Regions from separate parts of the Arthrobacter sp. NPDC057388 genome, predicted to be linked through region 3. Evidence: predicted binding sites of a transcription regulator. Region 3 holds the regulator's gene; each other region holds the start of a gene.
What was found. The regulator LexA, encoded in region 3, represses DNA repair genes until DNA is damaged. The targets are predictions, from matches to a motif close to TCGAACANNTGTTCGA.
Positions count from the first base shown of each region.

Region 1: ACFUTU_RS02660 (LexA family protein) is a predicted target of LexA. The motif match lies at 8,113-8,128, and genes of this name have one in related genera.
Region 2: ACFUTU_RS17340 (Rv2578c family radical SAM protein) is a predicted target of LexA. The motif match lies at 2,880-2,895, and genes of this name have one in related genera.

Region 1 covers NZ_JBHVBL010000003.1:160,096-170,146, reverse strand. Annotated here, with positions in the region: partial or broken gene ACFUTU_RS02715 (flavin monoamine oxidase family protein) at 1-668, shown strand, start outside; gene ACFUTU_RS02710 (flavin reductase family protein) at 665-1,180, shown strand; gene ACFUTU_RS02705 (flavin reductase family protein) at 1,238-1,819, shown strand; gene ACFUTU_RS02700 (ester cyclase) at 1,816-2,232, shown strand; gene ACFUTU_RS02695 (aldehyde dehydrogenase (NADP(+))) at 2,294-3,877, shown strand; gene ACFUTU_RS02690 (2-keto-4-pentenoate hydratase) at 3,981-4,766, shown strand; gene ACFUTU_RS02685 (fumarylacetoacetate hydrolase family protein) at 4,877-5,731, shown strand; gene ACFUTU_RS02680 (hypothetical protein) at 5,906-6,142, shown strand; gene ACFUTU_RS02675 (MoaD/ThiS family protein) at 6,148-6,435, opposite strand; gene ACFUTU_RS02670 (WD40/YVTN/BNR-like repeat-containing protein) at 6,460-7,590, opposite strand; gene ACFUTU_RS02665 (hypothetical protein) at 7,662-7,964, opposite strand; gene ACFUTU_RS02660 (LexA family protein) at 8,142-8,573, shown strand; gene ACFUTU_RS02655 (Y-family DNA polymerase) at 8,566-9,849, shown strand; gene ACFUTU_RS02650 (hypothetical protein) at 9,868-10,051, opposite strand, start outside.
Region 2 covers NZ_JBHVBL010000043.1:8,315-18,365, forward strand. Annotated here, with positions in the region: gene ACFUTU_RS17325 (methionine ABC transporter ATP-binding protein) at 1-27, shown strand, start outside; gene ACFUTU_RS17330 (methionine ABC transporter permease) at 24-725, shown strand; gene ACFUTU_RS17335 (MetQ/NlpA family ABC transporter substrate-binding protein) at 787-1,590, shown strand; gene ACFUTU_RS17340 (Rv2578c family radical SAM protein) at 1,716-2,870, opposite strand; gene ACFUTU_RS17345 (SIMPL domain-containing protein) at 2,973-3,635, opposite strand; gene ACFUTU_RS17350 (hypothetical protein) at 3,628-4,188, opposite strand; gene pheS (phenylalanine--tRNA ligase subunit alpha) at 4,479-5,540, shown strand; gene pheT (phenylalanine--tRNA ligase subunit beta) at 5,543-8,086, shown strand; gene ACFUTU_RS17365 (quinone oxidoreductase family protein) at 8,175-9,140, opposite strand; gene argC (N-acetyl-gamma-glutamyl-phosphate reductase) at 9,327-10,051, shown strand, end outside.
Region 3 covers NZ_JBHVBL010000014.1:3,987-14,037, reverse strand. Annotated here, with positions in the region: gene ACFUTU_RS08990 (DMT family transporter) at 1-774, shown strand, start outside; gene dapF (diaminopimelate epimerase) at 771-1,727, shown strand; gene ACFUTU_RS08980 (class I SAM-dependent methyltransferase) at 1,708-2,322, opposite strand; gene hflX (GTPase HflX) at 2,715-4,292, shown strand; gene ACFUTU_RS08970 (ATP-dependent DNA helicase) at 4,285-6,366, shown strand; gene lexA (transcriptional repressor LexA) at 6,451-7,200, opposite strand; gene ACFUTU_RS08960 (LysM peptidoglycan-binding domain-containing protein) at 7,510-7,899, shown strand; gene ACFUTU_RS08955 (histidinol-phosphate transaminase) at 8,020-9,138, shown strand; gene hisB (imidazoleglycerol-phosphate dehydratase HisB) at 9,198-9,824, shown strand; gene hisH (imidazole glycerol phosphate synthase subunit HisH) at 9,821-10,051, shown strand, end outside.

The sequences.
Region 1 (10,051 bases), on a different contig from region 3:
GCGACGCGGACATCCGCCTCGACTCCCCGGTCACGGCCGTCCGCCACAACGCCGACGGCGCCACCGTCACCTACGGCAACGGCCAGGACATCCAGGCCAACAAGGTGGTCATCACCCTGTCGCAGAACATCCTGCACAAACTCGATGTCCAGCCCGCCCTGTCCGAGGGCAAGCTCGCCCCCAGCCGGGAAAGGACCGCATCCCAGGGCGTCAAGGCCTGGATCCGGGTCAAGGGCCCCATCAAGCCGTTCTTCGCCTACTCCGCCCAGGACAAGCCGCTCTCAGTCATCCGCACCGAATTCGTCAGCGACACCGACGCCGTCCTGGTCGGCTTCGGCGCCGACGCCAACCGCATCGACGTCACCGACCCCGTCCAGGTCCAGGAAGCCATCAAAGTCTGGCGCGACGACCTGGAAGTCCTCGAAGTCACCGGCCACAAATGGGGCGAGGACCCCTACGCCGAGGAAACCTGGCAGATCCAGCGCCCCGGCCAGCTCACCAAGTACCACGCCGCACAGCAGGCGTCCGAAGGCGCACTGCACTTCGCCAGCAGCGACACCGCCAACATCTGGGCCGGCTTCTTCGACGGCGCCATCGAATCCGGCCTCCGCGCCGGCCGCAACATCCACGCAGAACTCAAGGCCGCGGCAGTGAAGGAAAAGCCATGAGCGCCCCCGTCCTGGAAACCAGCCGGATCGATTCCGACACCTACCGCGCCGTCATGCGGCACCTGCCCACCGGTGTCGCCGCGATCTGCTCCACGGACCCGGTCACCGGAGCCCAGAACGGCATGATCGTGGGAACGTTCGCCGCACTGTCAATGGAGCCGGCACTGGTGACATTCAGCGTGATGCACTCCTCCACGAGCTGGCCCAGGATCGCCGACGCCGGGACCTTCAGCGTCAGCCTCCTCGCCGAGGACCAGCAGCAGGTGTGCCGGGCACTTTCCGCCAAGGGTGAGGACAAGCTCAGCAACGTAGCCTGGTCCGAATCCGCGTGGGGCACCCCGCACCTCGACGGTTCCCTTGCCTGGTTCGACTGCCGGATTGAACAGCAGTTCACGGCCGGGGACCACGTCGTCGTCATCGCCAGTGTCCTGGACATGACTCCTGCTGACGGGGCTTCCGCCCCGCTCATCTTCCACGGCGGCCGCTTCGGCAGCTTCCGCGAAACCGCCTGAACGCAAACCACCTGATTCAATCCATCTGATCCATCCATCTGATCAAGGAAGACTGACATGGATATCACCCCCTCGGCCGAGAAGACGCCGGACAGCGACATCACCCCCGCCCTGTACCGCCAGATCCTGGGCAAGCTGCCCACCGGCGTCACCGCCATCACCGGAGTCAACGACGACGACGAAAAGCTCGGCCTCGTCGTCGGCACCTTCCAGTCCCTGTCACTGGAGCCCCCGCTGGTCATGTTCTGCGTGGACAAGTCCTCCTCCAGCTGGCCGAAGCTGCGCAAGCTGCAGAAGTTCACCGCCAACATCCTCTCCGACGACCAGATCAGCATCTGCAAGTCGCTCTCCCGGAAGGGACCGGAGAAGTTCGACGGCCTGCCCTGCGAGCCCGGCCCCCTCGGAACCCCGCACCTGGACGGCGCCACCGCCTACATCGACTGCGTCGTCACCGCCGAGGTCGTCGTCGGCGACCACTACATGGTGGTCGGATCCGTCACCAACATGAGCGAAGGAACCGGCGACGCCCTGCTCTTCCGCGGCGGCAAGTTCGGCCAGTACCTGCCCATCGAAATCCCCGCCCCCGTGCCCGCTGCACCTGCAGCACCGGAAAACGAACCCGCAAGGAGCGCATCATGAGCCGCCGCGACACCATCCTTAAGGCCTGGAACGGCGCCTGGGGCGACGGCGACCTGGCCGCGTTCGAACAGCTCCTCGCACCCGGCTACATCCGCCGCTCCAAGACCGGCAGCGAGGACTACGCCAGCCTTCGCAAGACCATCGAGGCGATGCACACCGCGTTCCCGGATTCCAGCACCGAAATCCTGGAACTCATCGAGGACGGCCCCAAGGTGGCCGTGCACTGGCAGACCACCGGCACCCACACCGGCGAATTCATGGACGTCCCCGCCACCGGCCGCAGCATCGCGGTGACCGGCGCCTCCTTCCTGACCTTCGACGGCGACAAGCTCGCCGAGGAATCGGTGGTCTGGGACCCCCGGGAACTGCTTTCCGCCCTCGGCATCTGGCACCTCGGAGCCGGCAACGCCTAGGCGTACTGCTGCCGGAACCGCCCTTTCTCTTCTGTTTTCGATCGCCCAGGAGGCGCACCAAATGACACTTCACGGACATTCCCTGATCGCGGGCGAGACGACGCCCGGTACCAGCGGCACGGCCCACGGGATCAACCCGGCCACCAATGAACAGCTCGAACCGGCCTACACCCTGATCAGCGAAAAGCAGCTGCAGGAAGCCACTGCAGCTGCCGCGGAGGCTTTCGACTCCTTCAGCGCCCTCGACCCGGAGCAGCACGCGCGGTTCCTCGAGGCGATCGCCGAAAACATCGAGGCCATCGGGGACGAACTGATCGAACGGACTTCGATCGAAACGGGGCTGGGCCTGGACCGGCTGCGTGGCGAACGGGCCCGCACCACCGGCCAGCTGCGGCTTTTCGCCGACGTCGTCCGCCACGGCGATTTCCGCGGCGTCCGCATCGACCCCGCCATCCCCGACCGCACCCCGCTGCCCCGCGCCGACATCCGCCAACGCCAGATCCCCCTCGGACCCGTCGCCGTGTTCGGCGCCAGCAACTTCCCGCTCGCGTTCTCCGTCGCCGGCGGCGACACCGCCTCGGCCTTCGCCGCCGGCTGCCCCGTGATCGTCAAAGCCCACAACGCCCACCCCGGCGCCGCCGAACTCGTCGGCCAGGCCATCACCAAAGCAGTCAAAGACCTCGGCCTGCACCCCGGCGTGTTCTCCCTCGTCTACGGCTCCGGCGCCAGCATCGGCCAGGCCCTCGTGGCCGACCCGGCCATCAAGGCCGTCGGCTTCACCGGCTCCCGCGCCGGCGGCACCGCCCTGATGCGCACCGCCGCCAACCGCCCTGAGCCGATTCCGGTCTACGCCGAAATGTCCTCCATCAACCCCGTCTACGTCTTCCCCGGCACCCTCGAAGGAGACGTGGCGGCCCTCGCCACCCAGTACGTCGGCTCCGTCACCGGCAGTTCCGGACAGCTCTGCACCTCCCCCGGACTGGTCTTCGTGCCCGAAGGCGACGCCGGCGACCGCTTCACCGCCGCCGTCACCGGGGCCGTCAGCGAACTGTCCGGCCAGACCATGCTCAGCGGCGGCATCGCCACCGCCTGGCAGCACGGCCACGACGCACTCGAAGCAGCCCCCGACGTCGAACTCCTCGGCCGGGGCACCAAGGGGCCGGGCGAAAACTCCCCCGCCCCGGCAGTCTTCACCGCCAACCTGGACGTCTTCATCAACAACCCCGTCCTGCACGAGGAAATCTTCGGTGCCGCGTCCCTCGTGGTCCGCTACAAGGGCATCGAGGACCTGATCGAGGCCACGGGCAAGCTGGAGGGACAGCTCACCGCGTCCCTGCACATCACCGAGGACGACTACGCCGCCGCCGCACCGCTCATCCCGACCCTGGAACGCAAGGTCGGCCGGATCATCGTCAACGGCTGGCCCACCGGCGTCGAGGTCGGCCACGCCGTGGTCCACGGCGGCCCCTACCCCGCCACCTCGGACGCCAAGACCACCTCGGTGGGATCGCTGGCGATCGACCGCTTCCTGCGCCCGGTTGCCTACCAGAACTTCCCCGACCAGCTCCGTCCTGCACCCCTCCAGGACGCCAACCCCTGGCAGGTCAACCGCCTCATCGACGGCAAGCCCGAACAGGCCAACTAACAGCACGCCCAGCAACAACCCCCAAACTTCCGGCCCCGGACAGGCTCCCGCAACAGATACCGTCCGGGGCCGGAGAACCACCACCGGCACACAAAGGACCATCATGACCACCATCGCGCTTGAAGAAATCGCGGGCACCCTCCGGGCCGCCCGGCTGCAGGGCCAGCCCATCGCAGCCCCCACCGAAACCTGGCCGTTCCTCGACGCCGATGCCGCATTCGAGGTGCAGAAGATCAACGTCAGCCACGCCGTCGAAAACGGCGACCGCCTGGTGGGCTACAAGCTAGGCAACATCGCCAAGGTCATGCAGGACGCCTTCGGCCTGGACCAGCCGGACTACGGTCACCTGCTGGCCAGCAGCTTCGCCTACGAGGGCACCACCCTGAAGCTGGACTCGTTCATCGAGCCCTTTGTGGAACTCGAGCCCGCTTTCGTCCTGAAGGGGCACCTCGGTGGACGGAACACCACCATCGCCGACGTCATCAATGCCATTGACTACGCCTTGCCTGCCATCGAAATCATCGACTCCCGGGTCAGGAACTGGGCGATCGGACTTCCGGACACCCTGGCAGACAACGGCTCCACCGGTGCGATCATCCTGGGCGGCACGCCGCGGCACCTCACCGACCTGAACCTCCGGGATACCCGCGGCGTCCTGCGCTTCAACGACCGGGAAGTCATCTCCGGCACCACCGGCAACATCCTCGGCAACCCAATCGCTGCCCTGGCCTGGCTCGTCAACCGCCTGGCGGATTACGGCGTCGAATTCGAACCGGGACAGGTCATCCTGCCCGGCAGCTGCCTGCAGGCCGTTCCCATGAGGGAAGCCGGCCGCTGGTCGGGCACGTTCGAGGGCTGGGGCACGATCGAGTTCGATGTAAGCCCGTAGCCAGACCCGGACCCCCGGGCCAGGAACCAAACCGGTGTGCCCGCTTCGTGTCCCTGAGGGACGATCCGGACCCACTGACCAAACCGAGCAATTTATCCAAAGGACACACGGTGCGCCTGGCCAACATCGCCAACCGGCTGACACTCGTCACGCCGAAGAACGAAGTCGTCGACATCCCGCAGGAGACAGGTGGCCGTTTCAGTCCTTCGATCCAGGCCTGTTATGAACGCTGGGATGAGCTGCTTGAGCTTGCCCCCACGCTCGAAACAACATCCGGAAGGCCCCTGGCCGGCGTCCCGCTCGAGGACTTCGGCAACCCGGCGCCGCGTCCCCGGCAGGTGTTTGCGGTCGGGCTCAACTATGCGGCCCACGCTGCCGAAGCCTCGCTTGCGGTCCCCGAGGACCTCACCGTTTTCACAAAGTTCTCCAGCTCCCTCGCCGGCCCGTACGGGACCGTCACGCTTCCGGCGGGGACCGTCGACTGGGAGGTCGAGCTCGTAGCGGTCATCGGCCGCGGCGGAGCGAACATCCCTGCGGACGAGGCGTGGAGCCACGTCGCGGGAATCACCATCGGGCAGGACCTGTCCGAACGGACCATGCAGTCAGCCGGACCCGCGCCGCAGTACAGCCTTGCCAAGTCCTTCCCCGGTTTCGGCCCGGCCGGCCCGCTGCTGGTCACGCCGGACGAGTTCGAGGACCCGGACAGCATCGAACTGGGCTGCGCCATCAACGGCGAACAGGTCCAGAAAGGCAACACCTCGGACATGGTCTTCCCGGTTCCCGAGATCATTGCCCGGCTCTCCAGGGTCACCCAGCTGTTCCCCGGAGACGTCATCTTCACCGGCACGCCTCCCGGAGTGGGAGTCGGCCGCGTGCCCCGGCGCTTCCTGGCCCCCGGCGATGAACTCGTCACCTACATGCGCGGCGTCGGCGAGATGCGGCACAGGATGCAGGCCCCCTCCTAGGCACCCGCAACGGACGCCGGTGCCCGCCTCGGGCCCATGATGGTGCGGGGAAACCGCTCCGGCGCCGGAAACTAACCGGGCGCTAACGGGCAGGAAATACGTGTGCAACATTGCCGCGCCACACTGGATGTGCCGGCAATTGCAGGCACCAGCTCCAGCTCAGGAGGCCACGCCATGTTGAAGGAAGCCAAACCCCATATCACCCGGGTCCGCGCCCTGGACCAGCTGCACCGCGGCGACGAGATCGAGGCCCGCCTGTCGGTGGGCCCAAGCTATGACGACGTCATCATCCGCCGCGGCAGCGTCCAGGAGACCGCCCCGGGCATCGGCGTCGTGTGGATCATGGATCACCATACGGGCATGCGCAAGGCCATCAATACCGACGAGTGCAGCGTTTGGCGCGTCGCCTGAGCCACTTAGCCGCCAGCCACGGACTGAATAATCAGCACCTCCTGGCCGGCCGAAACTTCCGTTTCCAGGCCGCTAAGACGCCGGACCTCCTCACCGTTCACGTAAATATTCACGTGGCGGCGGAGCGCGCCCGTTTCGTCCCGCAGCCGCCTGGCGAGCACCGGGTATCCCCCGGTCACGGAATCCAGCAACCGTCCCACCGTCACCGTCCCGTCGGCGGGTGTAGTCAGTATGGACTGCCCGCCGGCGAGCGGCTGGAGGACACTGGGAAGGACCACGCTGATCTCAGCCACAGCACATCCTCACGCGGAACATCGTCACGCCACAGCCCCTGCCTTTACCGGGGCACCCGCCACGACGGCAGCGCGGACGCACAGCACATCCGGCAGGTGGGACGCCACCTCCGCAAAGGTCTCACCTTCATCCGCGCTGGCGTAGACCGCGCCGCCGCGCGTGCCGAAGTACACCCCGGCGGGTTCAGCGGAATCCACGCTTGCCGCATCACGGAGCACGGCATTGAACTCTGATTGCGGCAGTCCGGAGTCCAGGCGCTTCCACGTCGCGCCGGCGTCGTCCGTTCTGTGCACGGCGAGCTTTCCGTCCGGGGGGATGCGTTCGCCGTCGGCCTTCAGCGGAACAACCCAGGCAGTGCCGGCCCGCCGGGGGTGCGTCAGCATGACGAACCCGAAATCAGCCGGAAGGCCTTCAGCGATCGATTCCCAGTTCTCGGCGTTGTCGTCAGTGCGGTACACGCCGTGGTGGTTCTGCGCGTAAAGGCGGCCTTCGACGGCGGCATCAGCCGCGATCTTATGCACGCACTGGCCGAATTCCGGGTTGGGATCGGGCATGAAGTAGGCGGAGATGCCTTTGTTCCGCGGCTCCCAGGACGTCCCGCCGTCGAGCGACCGGTACACGCCTCCGGTGCTCATGGCCACATGCACGTTGTCGCCGGAGGGGTTGACCACGATCGAGTGGGCGGCAGCGCCGCCGTAGCCGGCACCCCACTCGCTGCGGTGCGGATGGTCCCACAGGCCGCGGTTCAGCTCGAAGTGCTCGCCGCCGTCGGTCGATTTCCACACCGAAATAGGCTCGGCACCGGCCCAGACCACTCCGGGACGGGAGTCGGCGTCAGGGTAGATCTGCCAGATCCGTTCCACCGCGGCGTCGGTGCCCTCGGGGAACTTGATGGCACCCTGTTCGGGCTCGGTCCAGCTGGCGCCGAGGTCATCGGAATGAACAACGGTGGGGCCCCAATGCTCGGACCGCACCCCCACCATGATGCGGGTGCGCCCGTTCCGGGTATCGATGCCGATGCTCGGTACCTCGCTCATCAGGAAATGCGGACCGGACAGGGACCACTGCTTGCGGTCCTGGCTGGTGGCCAGCCACAGGCCTTTTTTGGTCCCGATTGCTAAGACGAAACTCTCAGGGGCAGTCATGCACCCCATGCAACCACTCCGCTGGAGGGGGTGCAATGGTTTTGGCTGCTCCGGGATGGGCCGGTCCGCTGCCGGCAGTACTAGGACCCGATGCCCGCTCCGTCTTTGGCGCTGCCGGATCTGGAGGTGCCGGACTTGGCCGTCCGGCGGTTCCGCAACCACCGGCGGAGCAGGTCGGCGGCCGCCAGGACGCCGGCAAGGGGAGTCAGGACGGCGGCGCCGTAGACGAAGAGCAGCCAGGTCAGCGTGGCGATCGGGGGCTGGCTCCGGCTCAGCAGCGACAGTCCGCCGAACAGCCCCGCGACCCAGAAGAGCACCACCAGCGACAGCACGGCCGCTGCCGGAAAGTACTCGTTGCGCACCACCCTTTTCAAGGTTTCCACCACTGATCCTCCTGCGCCTTGCTTCCCCATGAGTCCAGTATGCGACGCAGAGCCAGTGCACCGCGGACGGCACGGCGAACGTGTGATGAATACAACCGCCGCCAGGCGGGACCTGCAATCTGTCAGTCCCAGGGTCTACACTGGATCATCGAACATATATTCGAAAAAAGGTGTGTCGTGGGCGTGATAATCGGTCCCCGCGTGATAGAGGCGGGACTCTCCCTCCGGCTGGTGCTGGTCTCCCCCGTGGCGGTGGCCGCGGGATTCCCGTCCCCCGCCCAGGATTACTTTGACGGGCGCATAGACCTGAACGAGCACCTCATCAAGGACATCACCAGCACCTACATCGTCCGGGTGGCCGGCGACTCGATGGAACAGGCCGGCATCAGCGACGGTGACGAGCTCATCGTCAACCGGGCGCTCGAGCCGCGGGACGGCTCGGTGGTCGTCGCAGTGCTGGATGGGGAGCTCACCATCAAGCGCCTTAGGGTCACCGCGTCCGGCGTAATCCTCCAGGCGGCCAACCCCCGGTATCCGGACATACGGGTCCCCGCCCTGGCTGACCTCACCATTTGGGGCGTGGCCACAAGGTGCCTGCACCATGTCTGAGGGGCGGCAGCAGATAGCGCTGGTGGACGTGAACTGCTTCTACGCCAGCGCCGAGCGGGCCTTCGACCCCTCCCTCGAGGGCAGACCCCTGGTGGTGCTCTCCAACAACGACGGCTGCGCCGTGACCCGCAGCCCGGAGGCCAAAGCCCTGGGGATCAGCACCGGCGAACCATGGTTCAAGATCGCGCCCCGGGCCAAGGAATGGGGTCTGGTTGCCCGCTCCAGCAACTACGAACTGTACGGCGACATCAGCGCCCGGGTCATGGAACTGCTGGGACGCTATTCGGCCTGGCTCGAGGTGTACAGCATCGACGAGGCTTTCCTGGGCATCAAGGGCACCCCCGGACAGGTGCTGGCACTGGGCCGGACCATCAGGACCACCGTCCAGCGCAACGTCGGCGTGCCTGTGTGCGTTGGCATTGCCGGCACCAAGACGCTCGCCAAGCTGGCCAACCGCTGGGCAAAGAACAACCCGGCCCTGGGCGGGGTGTGCCGCTGGGAGTCGATGGATCCGGAGGCGCGCGCACTGCTCATGGCCCGGCTGCCGGTTTCGGAGGTCTGGGGTGTTGCCGGCCGGCTGGAAAAGCGGCTGAACGCCCTGGGGATATTCTCCATCCTGGAGCTCAGCCGGGCCGACCCCGTGATGGTGCGCGACCGTTTTTCGGTGGTGCTGATGCGCACCGTACTCGAGCTCCGCGGGACACCCTGCATGCCACTCGAGGAGGAACGCCTCGGCCGAGACCAGCTGATCTTTTCACGCTCGTTCTCCACTCCCCTGACGTCGCCGGCCCAGTTCCGCCAGGTGCTGAGCGTTTACGCCCAGCAGGCCAGTGCCCGCCTGGCCCGCCACCGGCTCCAGGCCAAGGTCCTTACTGCGTTCGCCGGCACATCCCATTACAACCCGAAGGACAGGTCGTTTCCATCCGTATGCATTCCGCTGCCCATGCCCACCTCTGACCCGGTACTGCTCACCAGGGCCGCGCACGCGCTGCTTCCCGTGATCCAGGACGGCGTCAAATACGCGCGGGCCGGCATCATGGTCACCGACCTGCGGCCTTCCGGCAACCAGCCGGCCCTGGATCCTTTCACCAATCCGCATGAGGACCGCGGCATCGGACCGCTGGTGGAGGAAATCAGCCGGAAGTACGGCAGAGGCAGCATCGGGCTCGGGTTCGCAGGTTTGAAGAGCGGCCTCGACTGGAGCATGAAGCGGGGAATGCGCTCCCCGCGCTACACGACGCACTGGGATGAGCTGCCAGTGGTGCGCGCGGCCTGAACCAGCGCACCCTGGTTCTCAGTCCACGAACTCGGACTGCGTCTCGATGAAGTCCCACTCCGCCTCGGTCAGTACCGCCTGGGGGGTGTCCGGGTGCGGACCTCCCGCCTGGGCAATCCCCTCCATCACAAACTGCGGAACATCACCGGCCCGCAGGTTCTCGCGAAGCCATTCCTTGCTTTTCAGGTCCAGATCAAGCCAC
Region 2 (10,051 bases), on a different contig from region 3:
GGACTCTACGTGGAGGTAATCAAGTGATCGACCGCAATGATCCCTACTTTTGGACGGACCTGCTGGACACCATCCTCAAGGGTGCCGGCGAGACCTTTTACACTGTCGGCGTGAGCCTGCTGCTCACGGTCCTCTTCGGGCTGGCGGCCGGCGTGCTGCTGGTCACCACGGAGGCTGACGGCCTGCTGGCCAGGCCCTTCGGCAGCCGCGCCCTGGGCGTCGCCGTGAACCGGGTGCTCGACGTTGTTGTGAACATCGGACGGTCCATCCCCTTCATCATCCTGATGATCCTCCTCATTCCCTTCACCCGCCTGCTTGTGGGTTCCTTCATCGGTCCCACGGCGGCGATTGTGCCGCTGGCGATCGCCGGCATTCCGTTCTTCGCCAGGCTCGTTGAAATCGGCATCCGTGAAGTGCCGCAGGGCCTGGTTGAGGCTGCCCAGTCCCTCGGGGCCACCCGCTGGACCATCCTGACCAAGGTCCTCGTGGCCGAAGCCGTCCCCGCGCTGGCGCTCGGGCTGTCCACCACAGTCGTGGGCCTGATCGGATACTCGGCCATGGTGGGCGCGGTAGGCGGCGGCGGGCTGGGCGATGTGGCCTTCCGCTATGGCTACCAGCGCTACAGCCCCGAGTACATGTTCGCCGTCGTCATCCTCCTGATCCTCCTGGTCCAGGTGTTCCAGTCGCTGGGCAACTTCGCCGCCCGCAGGCTGTCCCACCGCTGACCGCGGGTCCCGTCCCGCGCGATTTTCATCCCCATCCGCTCCATCTTCGAAAGAGTCAAGCATGATCCGTTCCAGCATCCTGAAGGCGGCAGCGGCGGGAGCCGTGGCTGTCCTCGCCCTGTCCGCGTGTGGCAGCCCAAGCTCCTCCAGCGCCGCGGAGACCATCAAAGTCGGCGCCCTCGCGGTGCCCGCCGGTGACATGCTCAAGCATGTCCAGCGGGAGCTCGCGCCCAAGGAAGGCCTCACCGTCGAATACAAGGAGTTCAGCGACTACAACACGCCGAACCCTGCGGTAAGCGACGGCGACATCGACGCCAACCTCTTCCAGAACACCACGTTCATGGAGACCTATAACAAGGCGTCGGGCAAGAACCTGGTCAGCGTGGGCAAGGTCTACCTGCCTCCGATGGCGCTGTACTCGAATGAGGTCAAGAGCCTGGACGCCCTGCCCGAGGGCGCTTCCGTGGCCATTCCCAATGACCCCACCAACGAGGCCCGGGCCCTCAAGCTGCTCGCATCCAAGGGACTCATCGAGGTGAAGGAGAACCCGATCACGCTTAAGGACGTGACCGCGAACCCCAAGAACCTGAAGTTCACCGAGATCGAGAACGCCAGCCTCCCGCAGGCACTCAACGACAAGGACGCTGCCATTGTCACCCTGGCGTTCGCCCTTCCGGCAGGTCTGAGCACCGACAAGCAGATCCTGGTCGAGGGCAAGGACAGCGCGTACTACAACGTCCTGGCCGTCAACGCCGACAAGAAGGACGACGCCCGCGTCCAGAAGCTCTACAAGATCCTGACGTCGCAGGAGATGAAGGACTTCATCCAGGCGGAGTTCAAGGGCCTGGTGATTCCGGCCAGCTAAGGTTGGCCGGCCGGGATGCCGCCGCAGCCAGTCGCTGCCGGGATACCATCCCGCGGAGGGCAGGACGGTCACCGTCCTGCCCTCCGCTGTTTACCGGGTGCTTCTTGGAGGGGGAACCGACAGCTTCAGAACAGCGTGGGCTGTGACGTCCGCGTTCCGCCGTGCTGGCCTGCCCGGTGCTCGCCTGCCCTGTGCTGGCCCGCCTCCTGCGGCACGCGGTGCTGGGGGAGGCTTCCCACCGGGTAGGCGGCCTCCTCACCCCGGGGATCGTCGGGCCGGGGGCTGTCAGCGTGGACGTCGAGTTCGCGGTGGCTGAACCCGTGTGAACCGGCGAGGCCGTGCCGTGCCTTGAAGAACCGGACCCTGCCGGCCAGCCAAGTGCGGTATTCCTTGGACGCGTACGACCCCGTGCCATACAGCCGGCGGTAACGGCCCACGAGTTCCGGATGCCGGGCCGCGATCCATTGCATGAACCATTCCCGCGTGCCGGGCTTGAGATACAGTGCCCCGGCGGTGACGCCTGTGGCCCCGGCGGCCGCCAGCGAGGCGAACAGGGAGTCGAGGGCTTCGTCGCTGTCCGAGAGCCACGGCAGGATGGGCATGGCCATCACACCGCAGGGCAGTCCGGCTTCCCGAAGCCTGGATATCAGCTTGAGCCGGGCCCGCGGGCCGGGGGTGCCGGGTTCGATGGCTTCGGAGAGTTGTTCGTCGGTCATGGCAAGCGAGATCCCGATGCCCACCGGGACCTGGGCCGCGGCATGCTTGAGGAGCGGAATGTCGCGCGCCAGCAAGGTTCCCTTGGTCAGGATGGACAGCGGGGTACCGGAATCGGCGAGCGCGCCGATGATGCCCGGCATCAGCCGGTACCGGCCCTCGGCACGCTGGTACGGGTCAGTGTTGGTGCCCAGTGCCACATGCTGCCGCTGCCAGGAGGGCTTGCCCAGCTCCTTGCGCAGCACCTCCGCCGCGTTGATCTTCACCACCACCTGGCTGTCAAAATCCAGGCCGGCATCGAAGTCCAGGTAAGTGTGCGTCTTGCGCGCGAAGCAATAAACGCACGCATGGCTGCATCCCCGGTAGGGGTTCACCGTCCACTCGAACGGCATCCGGGAGCCGGCGGGCACCCTGTTGAGCACCGATTTGGCGGTGACCTCATGAAAGGTGACGCCGGCGAACTCCGGTGTGGACACGGAGCGCACCAGTCCGGCCAGGGGCAGCAGCGGTGCAGTCCCGGGCATTTCCGGCTGTGCCGGCTTGAGTGCCTGCGCGTCCCATCTCATGCCCTTAATTCGAAGGTATGTTCGAACTTAAGTCAAGGCCCGTCGTCGGCGTTTCCCCTTCCTGGGGCGGCAGCCACCAGCCGATGCCCGTGGGCAGCAGGGTCAGCTGGCGCCGGAGCGCAGCTCCCATTCAACAGTCACGCTGGCGCTGACGCTCAGGTCCCCGGCCTCCACGGCGACGGAGTCTGCGGCGAAGACCCGCTGCATTCCCCCCAGCGGGACGGGTGCCGGCGGCAGGGGATGCTGGTGCACGGAGACCACTGCACCCAGTTCGGCGCCGGCCAGCCCGGCGAACTGTGCTGCCGCGGTCCGGGCGTCTGACCAGGCTGCTTCCCGGGCCAGCGCCAGGACGGCCGCGGTGTCTGCGAAGCCGAGTTGCACGCCGTCCAGGCGGACGTCGTTGCTGCCCGCCTCCACGGCCGCCGCGATGGTCTCCGACGCGGCAGCCAGCTCCCGGAGCTGCACATTGAGCGTGCTGGATGCCACATAGCCGGTGATTTGCTGTCCCCGGCCCTCCTGCCAAACGGCGTCGGCGCGGACGTTGAGTCCCGACGTCCTGATGTCCCGGCTCCCAACACCCTGGCTTCGCAAGGTGCCCGTTACTGCCGCGGCCGCCTCTCCGGCAGCGGCATAGGCATCACCTGCGGTGTCGCGCCGGCACTCCACGCCGATGGAGAGCGTCAGCAGGTCCGGGGCGGCCTCAACGGTCCCGGACCCCGTGACGGTGACACTCCGGACCGCTGCCTGGTCCGCGGCTTCAGCCACGCCCGCGCCTCCTGTTCCGTTGGCTGCGGATTACCCTTTGCCACGGGATCCCCGTGCGCCCCCGGATCCCCGTGCGCCCGTGGTGCATGCGCGTCCGGACCATTCCGCGCCCTGGGACCATTGCGTGCCTCCGGTCCACATAGCCGCCGGCCTCCAGCCCGGCATGCCGTTCGAAGGGATTTCCCGACGCCGGATCGCCGTACCGCAGTGCCGACCATGCTGCGGCCGCGAAGTAGAACAGGAGGAAGGGCAGTCCCTGGCACCATGCGTACTGGGTGCTGTGGCGTTCTTCATGGCCCAGGAGCACGCGGCCGGTCAGGGCGGCGTCGGCATCCGAACGGAAAATGACCACGTTGCCTACCGTGAAGGCGCCCGCCAGCGGCAGCCGCCAGCGGTAACCGGTGGCAACTATGAGGCCGCGCGGACCGTGGAAAATCCGGGTGCCGGCCAGCCGGGCAAGTGCCAGCCCCAGCGGTGTGGAGGCGTTCAGGACGTTGGCGAGCTGCCTGAGGCGCTGCCCCTGGGTCAGCGGTGCGGTGCGGCCTTGCATCATGGGCCCATGCTAGCCGCGGCCGTTCCCGCGATACAGGTATGGAAAAGGAAACCGGGATGCCGTCACGTAATTGGCCGCTGTCAATTAGCCCGGCGCCGTCAATTAGACTGGGAACAGTGCCTGCCGGCCACCCGCCGGCGAGCCTGCCCTGTCTTGGGATGGCGTCTTTTCGATGACGTCCTTGGATGACTTCATTGCACATGACGTGCCAGCGATGGACGCGCTGCCGGGGAAACCGGCGCGGCTGCACCGGCCGCTGGCACCACCCGACTCGTAGCTAAGAACAGTAGATGACTGAAACTTTGCCGGGCGCCGACGTCCCGAACCCTCTGGATGAAACCGCCATCAACGCCGCCGTGGACCAGGCCGTCGCCGCCATCGCCGGCGCCTCCACGCTCGATGAACTCAAGGCAGTGCGCCTGGCCCACACCGGGGAGAAATCGCCGCTCAGCCTGGCGAACCGCGAGATCGGACGCCTGCCCAAGGACCAGAAGGCCGCTGCCGGCAAGCTGATGGGTTCATCGCGCGGGCGTGTTAACAAGGCGCTCGCGGACCGCACCGCCGAACTGGAAGCGGAGAACGATGCCCGCATCCTGGTCGAGGAGACCGTCGACGTCACGGCGGCCCCGCGCCGCCGTCGGGCCGGTGCCCGGCACCCGCTGTCCACGCTCCAGGACCGCGTGGCGGACATCTTCGTGGGCATGGGCTGGGAAATCGCCGAAGGGCCCGAAGTGGAATCGGAATGGTTCAACTTCGATGCCCTGAACTTCAAGCCGGACCACCCGGCCCGCGAAATGCAAGACACCTTCTTCGTGGAGCCGCCCGAAGCCCACCTGCTGATGCGCACGCACACCTCGCCGGTGCAGGTCCGCTCCATGCTCGAGCGGGAGCTGCCCATCTATGTGCTGTGCCCCGGCAAGGTGTTCCGCACCGATGAACTCGATGCCACCCACACGCCGGTCTTCCACCAGTTCGAGGGCCTGGCCATCGACAAGAAGCTCAGCATGGCCGACCTCCGCGGAACCCTGGAGCACTTTGCCCGCCAGATGTTCGGCGACGAGGCCCAGATCCGGCTGCGCCCCAACTACTTCCCGTTCACCGAGCCGTCCGCCGAGCTGGACATCTTCCACCCCGGCGCCAAGGGCGGCCCGCGCTGGATCGAATGGGGCGGCTGCGGCATGGTCAACCCCAACGTCCTGCGTGCCGCCGGCATCGACCCGGACGTTTATTCAGGCTTCGCCTTTGGCATGGGCATCGAGCGCACGCTCATGTTCCGCAACGAGGTCGGCGACATGCGCGACATGATCGAGGGCGATGTACGTTTCAGCGAGCACTTCGGGATGGAGATCTAACAGTGCGTATCCCACTTTCCTGGCTGCGTGAGTTCGCGCAGGTACCGGCCGGAGCCACGGCCGAAGACGTGATGGCTGACCTGGTCAAGGTCGGCTTCGAAGAGGAAGCGGTCCACCGCCCCACGGACGCCCTGCGCGGACCCGTCGTGGTGGGCCAGGTCCTGAGCCTGGTCAAGGAGCCGCAGTCCAACGGCAAGACCATCAACTGGTGCCAGGTCCGCGTTGTCCCCGAGGGGCAGGAGCAAACTCTTACCGGCAAGGGCATCGACCCTTCCGGCGTGCAGGGCATCGTCTGCGGTGCGCACAACTTCGTCGAGGGCGACAAGGTGGTTGTCACCCTGCCGGGCGCCGTCCTGCCCGGCGACTTCCACATTTCCGCACGGAAGACGTACGGCCACATGTCCGCCGGCATGATCGCCTCGGTCCGCGAACTGGGCATCGGCGAAGACCATGACGGCATCCTGGTGCTTTCCCGGATCGGGCTGGACCCCGAGGTCGGGACCGACGCCATGGAACTCCTGGGGCTGTACGACCAGGCCGCCGAAATCAACGTGACCCCTGACCGGGGCTACGCCTTCTCCATCCGCGGTGTGGCCCGCGAATACGCCCACGCCACCGGCACAGTGTTCACGGATCCCGCATCCAAGGTCAACGCTCCGGCCGCCCTCTCCGGCGGCTACGGCGTCAAGATCAACGACGACGCACCCATCTACGGCAAGCCCGGCTGCGACCGCTTCGTGGCACGCACCGTCCGGGGTGTGGACGCCGGCAGGCCCACTCCGCCGTGGATGTCCGCGCGGCTTCGCCTGGCCGGAATCCGGTCCATCTCGCTGCCGGTGGACATCTCGAACTACGTGATGCTCGAACTCGGCCAGCCCCTGCACTTCTACGACCAGGACAAGCTGTCCGGAGACATCGTGGTGCGCCGCGCCGTGGCGGGGGAGAAGCTGACCACCCTCGACGGCAAGGAGCGCTCGCTGGACGCCGAGGATCTGCTGATCACCGACGCCTCCGGCCCCATCGGCGTCGCCGGTGTCATGGGCGGTGCTTCCACCGAGGTTTCCGGCACCACCACCACGGTGCTGATCGAGGCGGCCCACTTCGAGGAAGTCTCCATCGCCCGTTCCCGCCGGCGCCACAAGCTGCCGTCCGAAGCGTCCAAGCGCTTCGAGCGCGGTGTGGACTGGCAGGTCGCGAACATCGCGGCCCAGCGCGCCGTCGATCTTCTCGTGGAGCTGGCCGGCGGCACCGCCGATGAGGCCGGTACGGACGTCGGTACCGCGCCGGATGCCGTGACCATCGCACTGCCCGCGGAGTTCCCAGCCGCCCGGATTGGCATCGACTTCACCGAAGAGCAGATCGTCACCTCCCTCGAGGACCTGGGCGCCGTTCTTGAAAAGACCGACGCCGGCTGGACCGTCACGGCGCCGAGCTGGCGGAACGACCTGGAAACCAAGGAAGACCTCTCCGAGGAAGTAGCCCGACTGGTGGGCTACGACCAGATCCCGGCCACCCTGCCGGTGGCGCCTCCCGGCCGCGGCCTGACCCGTGTGCAGCAGCAGCGCCGGCGCCTGGTCCAGGCGCTGGCCGACGCCGGCCTGACCGAGGTGCTGGCATACCCCTTCGTCTCGAAGGCAGCCAACGACACCTTCGGCGTGGCCGAGGAGGGTGCGCCCCGGACTGCGGTAAAGCTGGCCAACCCGATCAGCGAGGAACACGGCTACCTGCGGACGTCGGTACTGCCGGGCCTGCTTGAGGTGGCCAAGCGCAACCACTCCCGCGGCTTCCGCGACCTCGCCGTCTTCGAGGCCGGCCTGGTGTTCCTCCCCGGTGAAACGCTGGGCACGCCCTCCATTCCGCCGTTGGGCGTCAAGCCATCCGATGAGGTGCTCGATGCGCTGTACGACGGCGTTCCGGACCAGCCGCTGCATATAGCCGCCGTCCTGACCGGCCATGATTCGCCCGCTGCCGCAGGCCATGCGCCGAGGCTGTGGGACTGGGCCGATGCCCTGGACATCGCACGCCTCGCAGGTGACGTCCTGGGCGTGGAGCTCGTGGTCACCCAGGGCCGGCACCAGGCGTTCCACCCGGGCCGCGCCGCCCAGCTTTCGCTGCGCTCCGGCGAGGTCGTGGGCTACGCAGGTGAACTGCACCCCAAGCTCCTGGCCGCGCACGATGTCCCGGCGCGGTCCGTCGCGCTGGAGCTGAACGCCGATGCCCTGTTCGAGGCGGCTGCCGACGTCGTGGTGGCCCGCCACATCTCCACCTTCCCCGTGGCCACCCAGGACGTGGCCCTCGTGGTGCCGCAGGACGTCCCCGCGGACGACGTGCTGGCCGTGCTGCGTGAAGGCGCCGGCGAGCTGCTGGAAGACGTTGCCCTGTTCGACGTCTACGCGGGCAAGGGAATCGAGGACGGCAAGAAGTCCCTGGCCTTCGGCCTGCGGTTCCGCGCCACCGACCGGACACTGACGGCGGACGAGGCGTCCGAAGCGCGTGAGCACGCCGTCGCCGCCGCCGCCGAGCGGTTCGGCGCCGTCCAGCGGTAGCTGATCACGCCGTCCAGCGCTAACTGAGCATAAAGAAAGACCACGCCAAATTGGCGTGGTCTTTCTTTATGCCGGAAAACTGGCCGGTTTAGGGGAGAAGCAGGACCTTGCCGGTGGTGCGCCGGCCTTCGAGGTCCTCGTGTGCCCGGCGGGCCTCGGCGAGCGGGTAAGTCGCGCCGATGCGCACCTTGAGGCTGCCGTCGGCCGCCGCGCCGAAGATCTCCGTGGAGCGCCACAGCCGTTCCTGCGGGTTGCCGAGGAAGTGGGCGAGCGACGGGCGTGTCAGGGTCAGCGAGCCGCCGGCATTGAGCCGCTGCGGGTCCATCGGCGGAACCGGACCGGACGCGGCGCCGAACAGCACCAGCGAACCGCGGGTCCGCAGGCTCGCGAGCGAGCCGTCGAACGTATCCTTCCCCACGCCGTCGTACACCACGTTCACGCCGGCACCGTGGGTCAGGTCCCGGACGGCGTCGGCGAAGCCGTCGTAGCGCAGGACCTCGTCTGCGCCGGCACCGCGGGCCAGGGATTCCTTCTCATCCGTGGATACGGTGGTGATGACGCGGGCGCCGCGGGCCTTCAGCAGCTGGATCAGCAGCAGGCCAACCCCGCCGGCCCCGGCGTGGACCAGCACACTGTGCCCAGGCTCAACGCGGAACGAGGAGTTGATCAGGTAATGGGCCGTCATGCCCTGGAGGGGGAGCGCCGCGGCGGTCTGGTCGTCCACCGCGTCCGGTACGGGCAGGGCCTTCGCGGCATCGAGCACGATGTATCCGGCGTAGCAGGCGGCGCCTTCGGCGGTGGCCACCCGGCTGCCCACGGTGTAGTCCTCAACGCCCTCGCCGATTTCCTCGACGACGCCGGCGGCTTCCGACCCCGGCGTGAACGGGTAAGCCACCTTGTAGGTGCCGCTGCGCTGGTAGGTTTCGATGAAGTTGACGCCCGTTGCCGCGACCTTCACCAGCAGTTGGCCGGGACCGGGGGCGGGGCGGTCGATCTCGGTCAAGTCCAAAACCTCCGGTCCGCCCGGCTGCCGGGCGACGATGGCGTGCGTCATGGAATTTCTCCTTTTCCGGGCCGGGACCTCCGGCACCCTTCCTCACTTCATCCTAGGGACCGGGAGGGTGCAGGCGAAGTCGGGCGGAACCGGGCGTAGGGATGCGTGGCCGGCTTCTGCTGAGGCGCAACAACTGCATGCATAAATATCGGGATCTATGCATAGTCTTGCTGTATAGTCGTCTTCATGACTATTTCTGTTGCCGTTTCCGGTGCCAGCGGCTACGCGGGGGGCGAAGTCCTGCGCCTCCTGGCCGGCCATCCGGACGTCACTATCGGAGCCATCACGGCACACAGCAACGCCGGTTCCAGACTAGGCGAACTGCAGCCGCATCTCCATGGCCTGGCAAGCCGGATTCTCGAGGACACCAGCGTGGAGAACCTGTCCGGGCACGACGTCGTGTTCCTGGCCCTTCCGCACGGGGCGTCCGCCGAGATCGCGGCCAAGCTTCCCGAGGGAACTGTGGTGATCGACGCCGGTGCTGACCACCGCCTGGAATCCGCCACCGCCTGGGAAAAGTTTTACGGTTCCGACCACGCGGGCACGTGGCCGTACGGCCTGCCCGAGCTTCCGGGCCAGCGCGAAAAGCTCAAGGGCGCCAACCGCATCGCGGTCCCCGGCTGCTACCCGACGTCGGCACTGCTCGCCTTGACGCCGGGCTTCGCCGGCGGCCTGCTCGAGGGTAATGACGTCGTCATCGTCTCCGCGTCCGGGACCTCCGGAGCGGGCAAGGCGGCGAAGGTGAACCTGATCGGCTCCGAGGTCATGGGCTCCATGAGCCCCTACGGCGTGGGCGGCGGCCACCGGCACACCCCCGAAATCGAGCAGGGCCTGTCCAACGCCTCCGGTGAGCAGGTGACGGTTTCCTTCACACCCACCCTGGCACCCATGAGCCGCGGCATCCTCACCAC
Region 3 (10,051 bases):
CAGATAGCGGAGCGCCCCCAATGGCGGCAGGTGCTGGCTGCCTGGCCATGGCTTCTTGCGCTGAGCATGTTCGGGCTGTTGGGCTACAACCTGCTGCTGTACACGGCACTGGAACACACTGATGCCTTCAGCGCGTCCCTGATCAACGCGTTCAACCCGGCACTCATCACCCTGGCAGCCGCCGCCTTTCTTCGGGAACGGCTGACCCGCAGGGCGGTTGGCGGGGTCCTGATCGCGCTGGCCGGGGTGCTCCTGGTCCTCAGCAACGGTGACGCGGGCAAGCTGCTGCAGGCCGGATTCGGCACCGGTGAGCTGTTCATGATCGGTGCCATCGCAGCGTGGTCCGCCTATACGATCACCGGCCGCCTGGCCCCGCCGCTCCCGCCGATCACCGCCACGGCCGTCCAGGCTGCCATCACCGTTGTTGTCCTCACGCCACTTAGCCTCGCCGGCGGCGGTCCGTCCCTGCCGTCCCCGCCGGACGCCGTCGCCTCGCTGGTCTTCATCGCGCTCTTTCCGTCGGTGCTGTCGTACCTGCTCTGGAACCGCGCGCTGACCGTCATCCCGGCCGGCACCGCAGGAGTGTTCCTCAACCTCATCACGGTCTTTACCGCCTTGTTCACCATCCTGGCCGGTCATCCCTACTCCATCGCCCAGATTGCCGGCGGCGCGGTGGTCATCGCCGGCATCCTCCTCACCAGCGCCCGGAGCCAGCGCGGCAGATCCATGCCGTTTTCCTGGCGCCGCCGGCAGCCGGGTAACCTTGAGGCATGAACGAAACCCTTGCAGAAACAGCCCGGTCCGCAGCCCCCGCCGGGGGCTCAACGCTGAGCGGTCTGCGGTTCTCCAAGGGCCATGGCACCGGCAACGATTTCGTCCTGGTTGCCGACCCGGAGGGCGTGCACGCCATCTCCGCCGAGCAGGTCGCCCAGCTCTGCGACCGCCACCGCGGCATCGGCGGCGACGGCCTCATCCGGGCCGTTCCGTCCCGCCTCCTTGACGAGGGGCGCCAGCTGCTGGCCGACAATCCCGACGCCGAATGGTTCATGGACTACCGGAACGGGGACGGTTCCCTGTCCGAGATGTGCGGCAACGGTGTGCGCGTATTCGTCCACTTCCTGCTGGCCGAAGGGCTGGCGGAACTGCCTGCCGGCGGCTCGCTGACCATCGGCACCCGCGGCGGGGTCAAGACCATCGTCCGCACGGGTGACGGCTACGCCGTCGACATGGGCCCCTGGGAGTTCATCTTCCCGGATGAGGCAGCCGCCCGTGCCATGGACTCGCTTGTCAGCGCCGACGGCCTCGAGGTGCCGCGGCCGGCACTTTCCGTCAGCATGGGCAACCCCCACACCGTGGTCGCCCTCGCCGAGCTGTCCGAACTGCAGGACACCCGGCTGTTCACCGCCCCGCACGTCGACCCGACTCCGGCCAACGGCACCAACGTCGAGTTCGTCGTGCCGGCCGAGCCGCTGGTGCACGACGGCGTGGGCACCGTGACCATGCGCGTCCACGAACGCGGCGTCGGCGAAACCCAGTCCTGCGGTACCGGAGCCTGTGCGGCAGCGGTGGCCATCCGGCACTGGGCGGGGCAGGGTGCCCCGGACGCCTGGCAGGTGAAGGTGCCGGGCGGCGTCGTCGGCGTGAAGTTCTTCACCGTCGCCGGCGGCCGCGAGCACGTTGAACTGAGCGGCCCGGCAACGATCGTTGCTACCGGGACGCTTTCCTGACCCGCAGGATCCTGAACGACTTCGACGTGCTTTCGCGCGTCACCGTGAAGGACTCATCCAGCACCTCCGCCAGCCAGCGCTGAAGCGAATCCGAGCCCAGGTTCTTCTGGACCACCAGCCACGCTGAACCGCCCGGCGCCAGCCTCGGCAGCCACAGCAGCAGGAGCGAGTGCAGTTCGTCCTTGCCGATCCGGATCGGCGGATTGGACCAGATGGTGTCGAAGCGGACCTCCGGGTCCACGTCCTCGGGCTTGCTGGCGGTGACGTTGGCCAGCCCGAGCAGCGCGGCGTTTTCATTCGTGAGCGTGATGCAGCGCTCGTTGACGTCAACTGCGTAGACCTGCGCGTGCGGTGCCCGGAGGGCCATGGTCAGGGCGATCGGTCCCCACCCGCAGCCGATGTCGAGCAGGTTTCCCTGCGGTGCCGGGGCCGGGACCTCGGCGAGCAGAATTGCCGTCCCTTTATCGATGCCGTCCGGGCTGAAGATGCCGGACGAGGTCTGCACCTTCCGCGTTTCACCGGCCAGTTCCACTGTGAGGGGCTTGCGGGTGAACGGGCCCGCAGGTGAGGCGCTGAAATAATGGGCAGACTCCATAACTGGCCAGATTAGTGGGCTGCCCGCCTGATGGGAAACCGGGCGGAACGCGAAAACCGGCCTGGGAGTTCTGGTATCCTTGAACGCATGTTTCTGATTTTTGAGTAGCCGGCACTTCTTGCCCGCGGCTTGCAGCTCCCAGCAGCATGGCCGCCAGCCCCCGGCCCGTGGCGCCCTCCCACTGCGATGCAGGTGCAACACCTTCCGCAGTTTGCCATTCAAAAGGCGCCGCCCAAACAGCACTCGATCAGTCCACTTCCTGCCGTCAGCGCGTCCGCTGCCGGCACGTCAGGAGCACCTCCATGACCCCTCGCCGTCAGCCCAGCGCGAATACCGCAGCCAAGGGCGCGAATCAGCACTATTCTGAAGATGCAGAACCTTCAAAGGAGACCATGACCAATCAGCAAAATTCCGGATCCGAGCCAGCCGCCCAGGACATGAGTCCCGAGGAGATCCAGGCTGTCATCGACCGGATCCTCGCCAAGGACGTCCCGGCCAGGAACGCAGCGGCAGCCGACGGCGGCCGCTCCGACAGCAAGGGTGTCCTGGGCAAGGCGCAGGCCATCTCGCAGCTCTCCGAAGAGCACAGCGCGTTCGACGGCGACCAGCAGGATCTCGAGGAACGCCGGGCTCTGCGGCGCACGGCAGGGCTGTCAACGGAACTTGAAGACGTCACCGAAGTCGAATACCGGCAGCTGCGCCTGGAGCGCGTTGTCCTTGCGGGGCTTTGGACCGAGGGCACGCTGGCCGACGCGGAAAACTCACTGCGCGAACTTGCCGCGCTTGCGGAAACAGCGGGATCCGAGGTCCTCGACGGGCTCGTCCAGCGGCGCGCCAAGCCGGACCCCGGCACCTTCCTCGGGGCGGGCAAGGCCTTGGAGCTCAAGGATGTCGTGATGTCCACCGGCGCCGACACCGTCGTGGTGGACGCCGAACTCGCTCCGTCCCAGCGGCGCGGCCTGGAAGACATCGTCAAGGTGAAGGTCATCGACCGCACGGCGCTCATCCTCGACATCTTCGCCCAGCACGCCAAGAGCCGCGAAGGCAAGGCCCAGGTGGAGCTGGCACAGCTCGAATACCTCCTCCCGCGCCTCCGTGGCTGGGGTGAATCCATGTCCCGCCAGGCCGGTGGCCAGGTGGGCGGCGCAGGCGCCGGCATGGGCTCGCGCGGTCCGGGTGAAACCAAGATCGAACTGGACCGCCGCCGGATCCGCACCCGGATGGCCAAGCTGCGGCGCGAGATCGCCGCGATGAAGCCGGCGCGGGAGACCAAACGGGCCAACCGCCGTCGTAATGAGGTCCCGTCCGTGGCCATCGCCGGATACACCAACGCCGGCAAGTCCTCGCTGCTGAACCGCCTCACCGACGCCGGTGTCCTGGTGGAGAACGCCCTGTTCGCCACCCTGGACCCGACGGTCCGCAAGGCCGAGACGGCAGACGGCATGGGCTACACGCTGGCCGACACCGTAGGTTTCGTCCGTTCGCTGCCCACCCAGCTGGTGGAGGCCTTCCGCTCCACCCTGGAGGAAGTCGCGGATGCCGATCTGATCCTGCATGTCGTGGACGTGTCCCACCCGGATCCGGAAGGCCAGATCGCCGCGGTGCGCTCGGTGTTCGCAGAGGTGGACGCCCGCAAGGTGCCCGAAATCATCGTCCTGAACAAGGCCGACGCCGCCGACCCCTTTGTGGTGGAGCGGCTCAAGCAGCGCGAACCGCGGCACGTGGTTGTATCGGCGCGGACGGGGGAGGGCATCGCCGAGCTGCTCAAGGCGATCAGCGAGTCCATCCCGAGGCCGAACGTCAAGATGCAGCTCCTCGTCCCGTACCATCGCGGTGACCTCATCAGTAAGCTCCATGACTCCGACGCAGAGATCCTGAGCCTTGACCACGAAGAGGGCGGAACCCGCGCCGTGGTCATGGTCCGGGAAGGCCTCGCGGCTGAACTGGAATCCTTCAGCACCAATGACTGACGAGGCGGCAGCCGGGGCCCTGGACGGCTCTGCCGTGACGGACGGTGCCACGGCCGGCGAGCAGCATGTTTTGGAGCTGCTCGACCGTGCCGTGGCCGGCATGGGCGGCCAAAGCCGCAGCGGCCAGCACGAGATGGCCAGGCACGTGGCGCGCGCAATAGAAACCGGCGACCACCTGCTGGTGCAGGCCGGGACGGGAACCGGCAAGTCACTGGCGTACCTGATCCCCTTGATCGCCCACTCGCTGGAGAGCGACAAGCCGGCGCTGGTTTCCACCGCCACCCTCGCCCTGCAGACCCAGATCGTGGGCCGGGACCTTCCCCGGCTGCTGGAAAGCCTGAAGCCGGCACTCGAGCGGCCGGTCAAGGTGGCGCTGGTCAAGGGCCGCGCCAACTACGTCTGCCGGCACAAGCTGGAGGGCGGCTTTCCCACCGAGGAACCCTCGGAAGGCCAGCTCTTCTCGCTGGGTGAGGATACCAGCGTGCCGCACTTTGCCGCGGCGATGGGCGGCCCCTCCTCGCAGCTGGGCAAGGAGGTGGTCCGGCTCCGCGAATGGGCGGAGCAGACCACCACCGGTGACCGGGATGAGCTTCTTCCGGGCGTGACGGACCGCGCGTGGCGGCAGGTGTCCGTCACCTCCATGGAATGCCTCGGCTCGCAGAAGTGCCCGCTGGCCGAAGAGTGCTTCAGCGAACTCGCCCGCCACAATGCCGCGGAAGCCGACATCGTGGTGACCAACCACGCCATGCTGGCCGTCAGCGCCTTCGAAGGGCTGGCCGTGCTGCCGGAATACGACGTCGTGGTGGTGGACGAGGCCCACGAACTCCAGGACCGGGTGACCGGCGCGGTTTCCGGCCAGCTGTCCGTGGCCATGGTCCATGCCGCAGCCTCCGGCGCCCGCAAGCACACCGGCATTACCGTGGACGCGCTCAACGCCGCGGCCGCCAACCTCGAGGCGGCTCTCGCCGGTGTTCCCGGCGGCCTGCTGCCGAACGGCCTGACCGACGAACAGCTGGACTGTGTGGACCAGCTTCGAGAGGCCTGCCGGGCGGCCCTGTCCGACTCCAAGGGGGACAGCAATACAACGGCCGACGGCGGGCGGCAGCTTGCGCGGTCCCGCCTGCTGGTGATCTTGGAGCTGTGCGAGCGGCTCATCGCCGCCAGGGAAAACCGCGAGGTGGTCTGGTTCTCCCGGAACAGCACCTTTGATCCCCAACAGGGATACTCGGCGCCCGACGAGACCGCCCCCGCGCTGATCAACATCGCGCCGCTGAGTGTGGCAGGCCGGCTCCGGGAAGGCCTCTTTGCCGGGCATACCGTGGTGCTGACATCGGCCACGCTCGCCATCGGCTCTGCTTTCGAACCCGCCGCGGGGGGCCTGGGCCTGGTGGGCGACGGCGCGCCGAGCTGGACCGGCGTCGACGTGGGTTCGCCCTTCGACTATCCCCGGCAGGGGATCCTGTACGTGGCGGGCCACCTGCCCAAACCCGGCCGCGGCACGTCCCCGGAGGCGATGGACGAGCTCGAGTCACTGATCCGTGCCTCCGGCGGGGGAGCGCTCTGTCTCTTCTCCTCGCGGCGGGCCGCCGAGGAAGCGGCGGACACCCTGCGCATGCGGCTGGACGTCAGCATCCTGTGCCAGGGCGAATCCACCATGACCGCCCTGGTCAAGCAGTTCGCGGACGAGCCTGACACCTGCCTGTTCGGCACCATGTCCCTGTGGCAGGGCGTGGACGTGCCGGGCGGCTCATGCCGCCTCGTGGTGATCGACAGGATTCCCTTCCCGCGGCCGGACGATCCGCTGATGACCGCACGGTCACGGGCGGTCGCGCAGGCCGGCGGCAACGGTTTCATGTCCGTATCTGCCACGCATGCGGCCATCAGGCTTGCCCAGGGCGCAGGACGGCTCATCCGGTCCACGAACGACAAGGGCGTGGTGGCTGTCCTGGACTCCAGGCTTTCCACGGAGCGCTATGGAGGGTTCCTGCGTGCTGCGCTGCCGCCGTTCTGGCCGACCACCGACCGGAAGACCGCGGTGGCGGCGCTGGAACGGCTCGCCGGCGCACAGGCGTAAGGAAGCCCCGGGCTGCTTAGTGCTGCCCGGGGCCTGCTCGGTTCCCTGAAGACTTTTTCCGGGGCGGGGAGCCCCTGTGTTGCGTTAGAGCGAGCGGAGTACGGAGACCACCTTGCCCATGACGACGGCGTGGTCGCCGAGGATGGGCTCATACTGCGTGTTCTGCGGGAGCAGCCAGGTGTGGCCGTCCCGCTGCCGGAACGTCTTGACCGTGGCTTCGTCGTCGAGCAGTGCCGCGACGATGTCACCGTTGACGGCGTCGCTTTGGCGGCGGACCACCACCCAGTCCCCGTCGCAGATGGCGGCGTCCACCATGGAGTCACCGGCGACCTTGAGCATGAAGAGCTCGCCGTGTCCCACCAGCTGGCGGGGCAGCGGCATCAGGTCCTCCACCATCTGGTCGGCGAGGATGGGACCGCCGGCGGCAATCCGGCCGACCAGCGGCACCATGGCGGTGTCCATCGCGCTGGGCAGCTCGGACACGGTTGCCCCTGCCGGCTTCAGGGCCGGCGCCCTGTCCGGGCCGCCGGACTTTGCCGCAGCACCCGCATCCAGGGTGAGCGGCATCAGAACCTCCATGGCGCGCGGCCGCTTCGGATCACGCCTCAGGTAGCCCAGCTTTTCCAGCTGCGATAGCTGATGGGTCACGCTGGACAGGCTGGCAAGGCCGACGGTGTCGCCGATTTCCCGCATCGACGGCGGATAGCCGTTCTCGTTCACGGAACGCTGGATGGTTTCCAGGATCTTCTTCTGCCGGACGGTGAGTCCCTTGGGGGTCCGCTGTGACCGCGGGCTGCGCTGGGGAGCCTTGCCGTCAGAGGCCTGTGCTGCCATGTTCGCCAACGCCTTTCCGTTCCTCCCGGCCGCGTAGCTGCAGGTGCCGGGAACTTCCGGCCTGAAAAATGTCAGACCCTGCTGATCAACTGCAGATGTGGTTGTTCTGTGATTTCCAACGTAGGCCAGCCATACAGCTTTTTCAAACATTTGTTCTAGCGAGTCTCGACTTAATTCGTTGATAGGTGCTAAAACTAGGAAAAGCAAAGTTCGAACATGTGTTCTAGTGAGGGCGGCTTGCCGGCCCGGTGTTCGAACTGTTTGTTCGAACGCGAGGCAGTACCAACTTGGTCCAGGAGGACTCACGCCATGTCAGCTTCAACAGCTCCAACAGCAGTCCAGTTCGCAGCTGCCGGCCGCGCTGCCGCGGCCCGCCCGGGCAAACCGCCGCGCCTCCGCCTGACCCGCCGCGGCCGGATTGTGCTGATCGGCCTGCCGCTCATTCTGCTGGCCGCCCTCATCCTGTCACTGGCGGGGCTGCTGAACTCGCCGGCCAAAGCGGCGGACAATGCCGGCGGACTCGCCGTGACGCCCACTGTTACCGTCACGGTGCAGCCCGGCGAATCACTCTGGGCCATCGCCGGAAAAGTGGACCCGGAGCGCGATCCCCGCGATGTGATTGCGGACATCGTCCAGCTCAATGATCTTCAGGCCGGGAAGGTCATGCCGGGGCAGCAGCTTTTTGTGCCCAACAAGTAAGTGCAGCCAAGGCAGGCCGGCAGCGCCATGCCCCCAAAAAACGTGGCGCTGCGTGCGGTTCCCGGGTGCCGGAGCCGTCACAGTTTCCGGCGGGCCCTCCGGGTTCCTTAAACTGTCCTGGTGACTGATCAGCTTGAGCGACTGAACCGACTGCCCCTGCGGACCAACCTGAAGGGGCTGAGCCCTTACGGCGCCCCGCAGCTGGACGTCCCGATCCTGCTCAACGTTAATGAGAACACGCATGGCGTGCCCGCCGATGTGCGGGCGGCCATCACGGCGGCGGTCAGTGAGGCCGCCGCCGGGCTTAACCGGTACCCGGACCGCGAGTTCACCGAGCTCCGGGAAGCACTGGCGGAATACCTGGGCCACGGGCTCGCCCCGGAGAACCTCTGGGCAGCCAACGGCTCCAACGAGGTACTCCAGCAAATCCTCCAGGCCTTCGGCGGCCCCGGCCGTTCGCTCCTGAGTTTCCCCCCGACGTACTCCATGTACCCGCTCCTTGCCAGCGGTACGGACACCGCCTACATCGCCGGCAGGCGCGCCGAGGACTACGGGCTGAGCGCCGAGTCCGCCGCGCAGCAGGTGCGGGAGCTCCGGCCCAACATCGTCTTCCTGTGCTCGCCGAACAACCCCACCGGCACTGGCCTGGGCCTGGATGTGGTGGAAGCCGTGTACGAGGCAGGCGAGGAGAGCCAGGCGATCGTGGTGGTGGACGAGGCCTACCATGAGTTTGCGCACGATGGCACGCCCAGCGCCCTCACGCTGCTGCCCGGCCGGGAGCGGCTGATCGTCTCCCGGACCATGAGCAAGGCATTCGCCCTTGCCGGCGCCCGCCTCGGCTACATGGCCGCCGCGCCGGAGGTGACTGACGCCCTCCGGCTGGTGCGACTGCCCTACCACCTGTCGGCCGTTACGCAGGCAACCGCCCTCGCAGCACTGCAGCACCGGGAAGCGCTCATGGCGGATGTCCAGGACATCAAGCGCCAGCGCGACCGCATCGTCGCGGAGCTGACACGGATGGGCCTGAAGCCCGCGGCCTCGGACTCCAACTACGTCTTCTTTGGCGGGCTGGAAAACCCCCATCAGGTCTGGCAGGAGCTGCTGGATGCCGGGGTGCTCGTCCGGGACGTCGGCATCGCCGGACACCTGCGGGTCACCGCAGGCACTGAGAGCGAAACCACAGCGTTCCTGCAGGGCCTGGAAAGCATCCTGGCCCGGCAAGCTGCGCTTCAGGCCTAAACTTGAATACGGACCAGGTCTGGTCCGCCCCCATCCTTCGTCAAAGGACATCTATCACCATGAGCGACACCGGAATCAAGGCTGCCGAGGCACGGACTGCACGCATGGAGCGCACCACCAGCGAATCCTCCGTGCAGGTGGAGATCAACCTCGACGGCACCGGAGTGTCGGACATCAGCACGTCGGTCCCGTTCTACGACCACATGCTGACGGCGCTGTGCAAGCACTCACTGATTGACATGACCGTCAAGGCCACGGGCGATATCCACATCGACGTGCACCACACCGTCGAGGACGTTGCCATCACGTTCGGGGAGGTGCTGCGCACGGCCCTGGGCAACAAGGCGGGCATCCGCCGCTTCGGCGAGGCCACCGTGCCCCTGGATGAGGCCCTGGCGCACGCGGTCGTCGACGTGTCCGGCCGGCCCTACCTGGTGCACGGCGGCGAGCCCGCCGGGCAGGAGTACCACCTGATCGGCGGCCATTTCACGGGGTCGCTGACCCGGCATGTGTTCGAGGCGATCACGCTGCACGCGGGCATCTGCCTGCACATGAACGTCATCGCCGGCCGCGACCCGCACCACATTGTGGAAGCCCAGTTCAAGGCCTTCGCGCGGGCGCTGCGGGCAGCAGTCGAGCCGGATCCCCGCGTCGAAGGCATCCCGTCCACCAAGGGGGCACTGTGACCGGAAAAGTACTGCGCGAGGGCGCCATCCTCGATCCTTCCGCCACTCTGAAACCGGCCTCGCCGGAGGGCAAGCCCACCGTCACCGTCCTGGACTACGGCTCCGGCAACGTCCGCTCGGCCGTGCGCGCCCTGGAACGTGCCGGCGCCGAAGTCATCCTGAGCTCCAAGCCGGAAGACGTGCTGAACGCCGACGGACTGGTTGTGCCGGGCGTCGGTGCCTTTGAA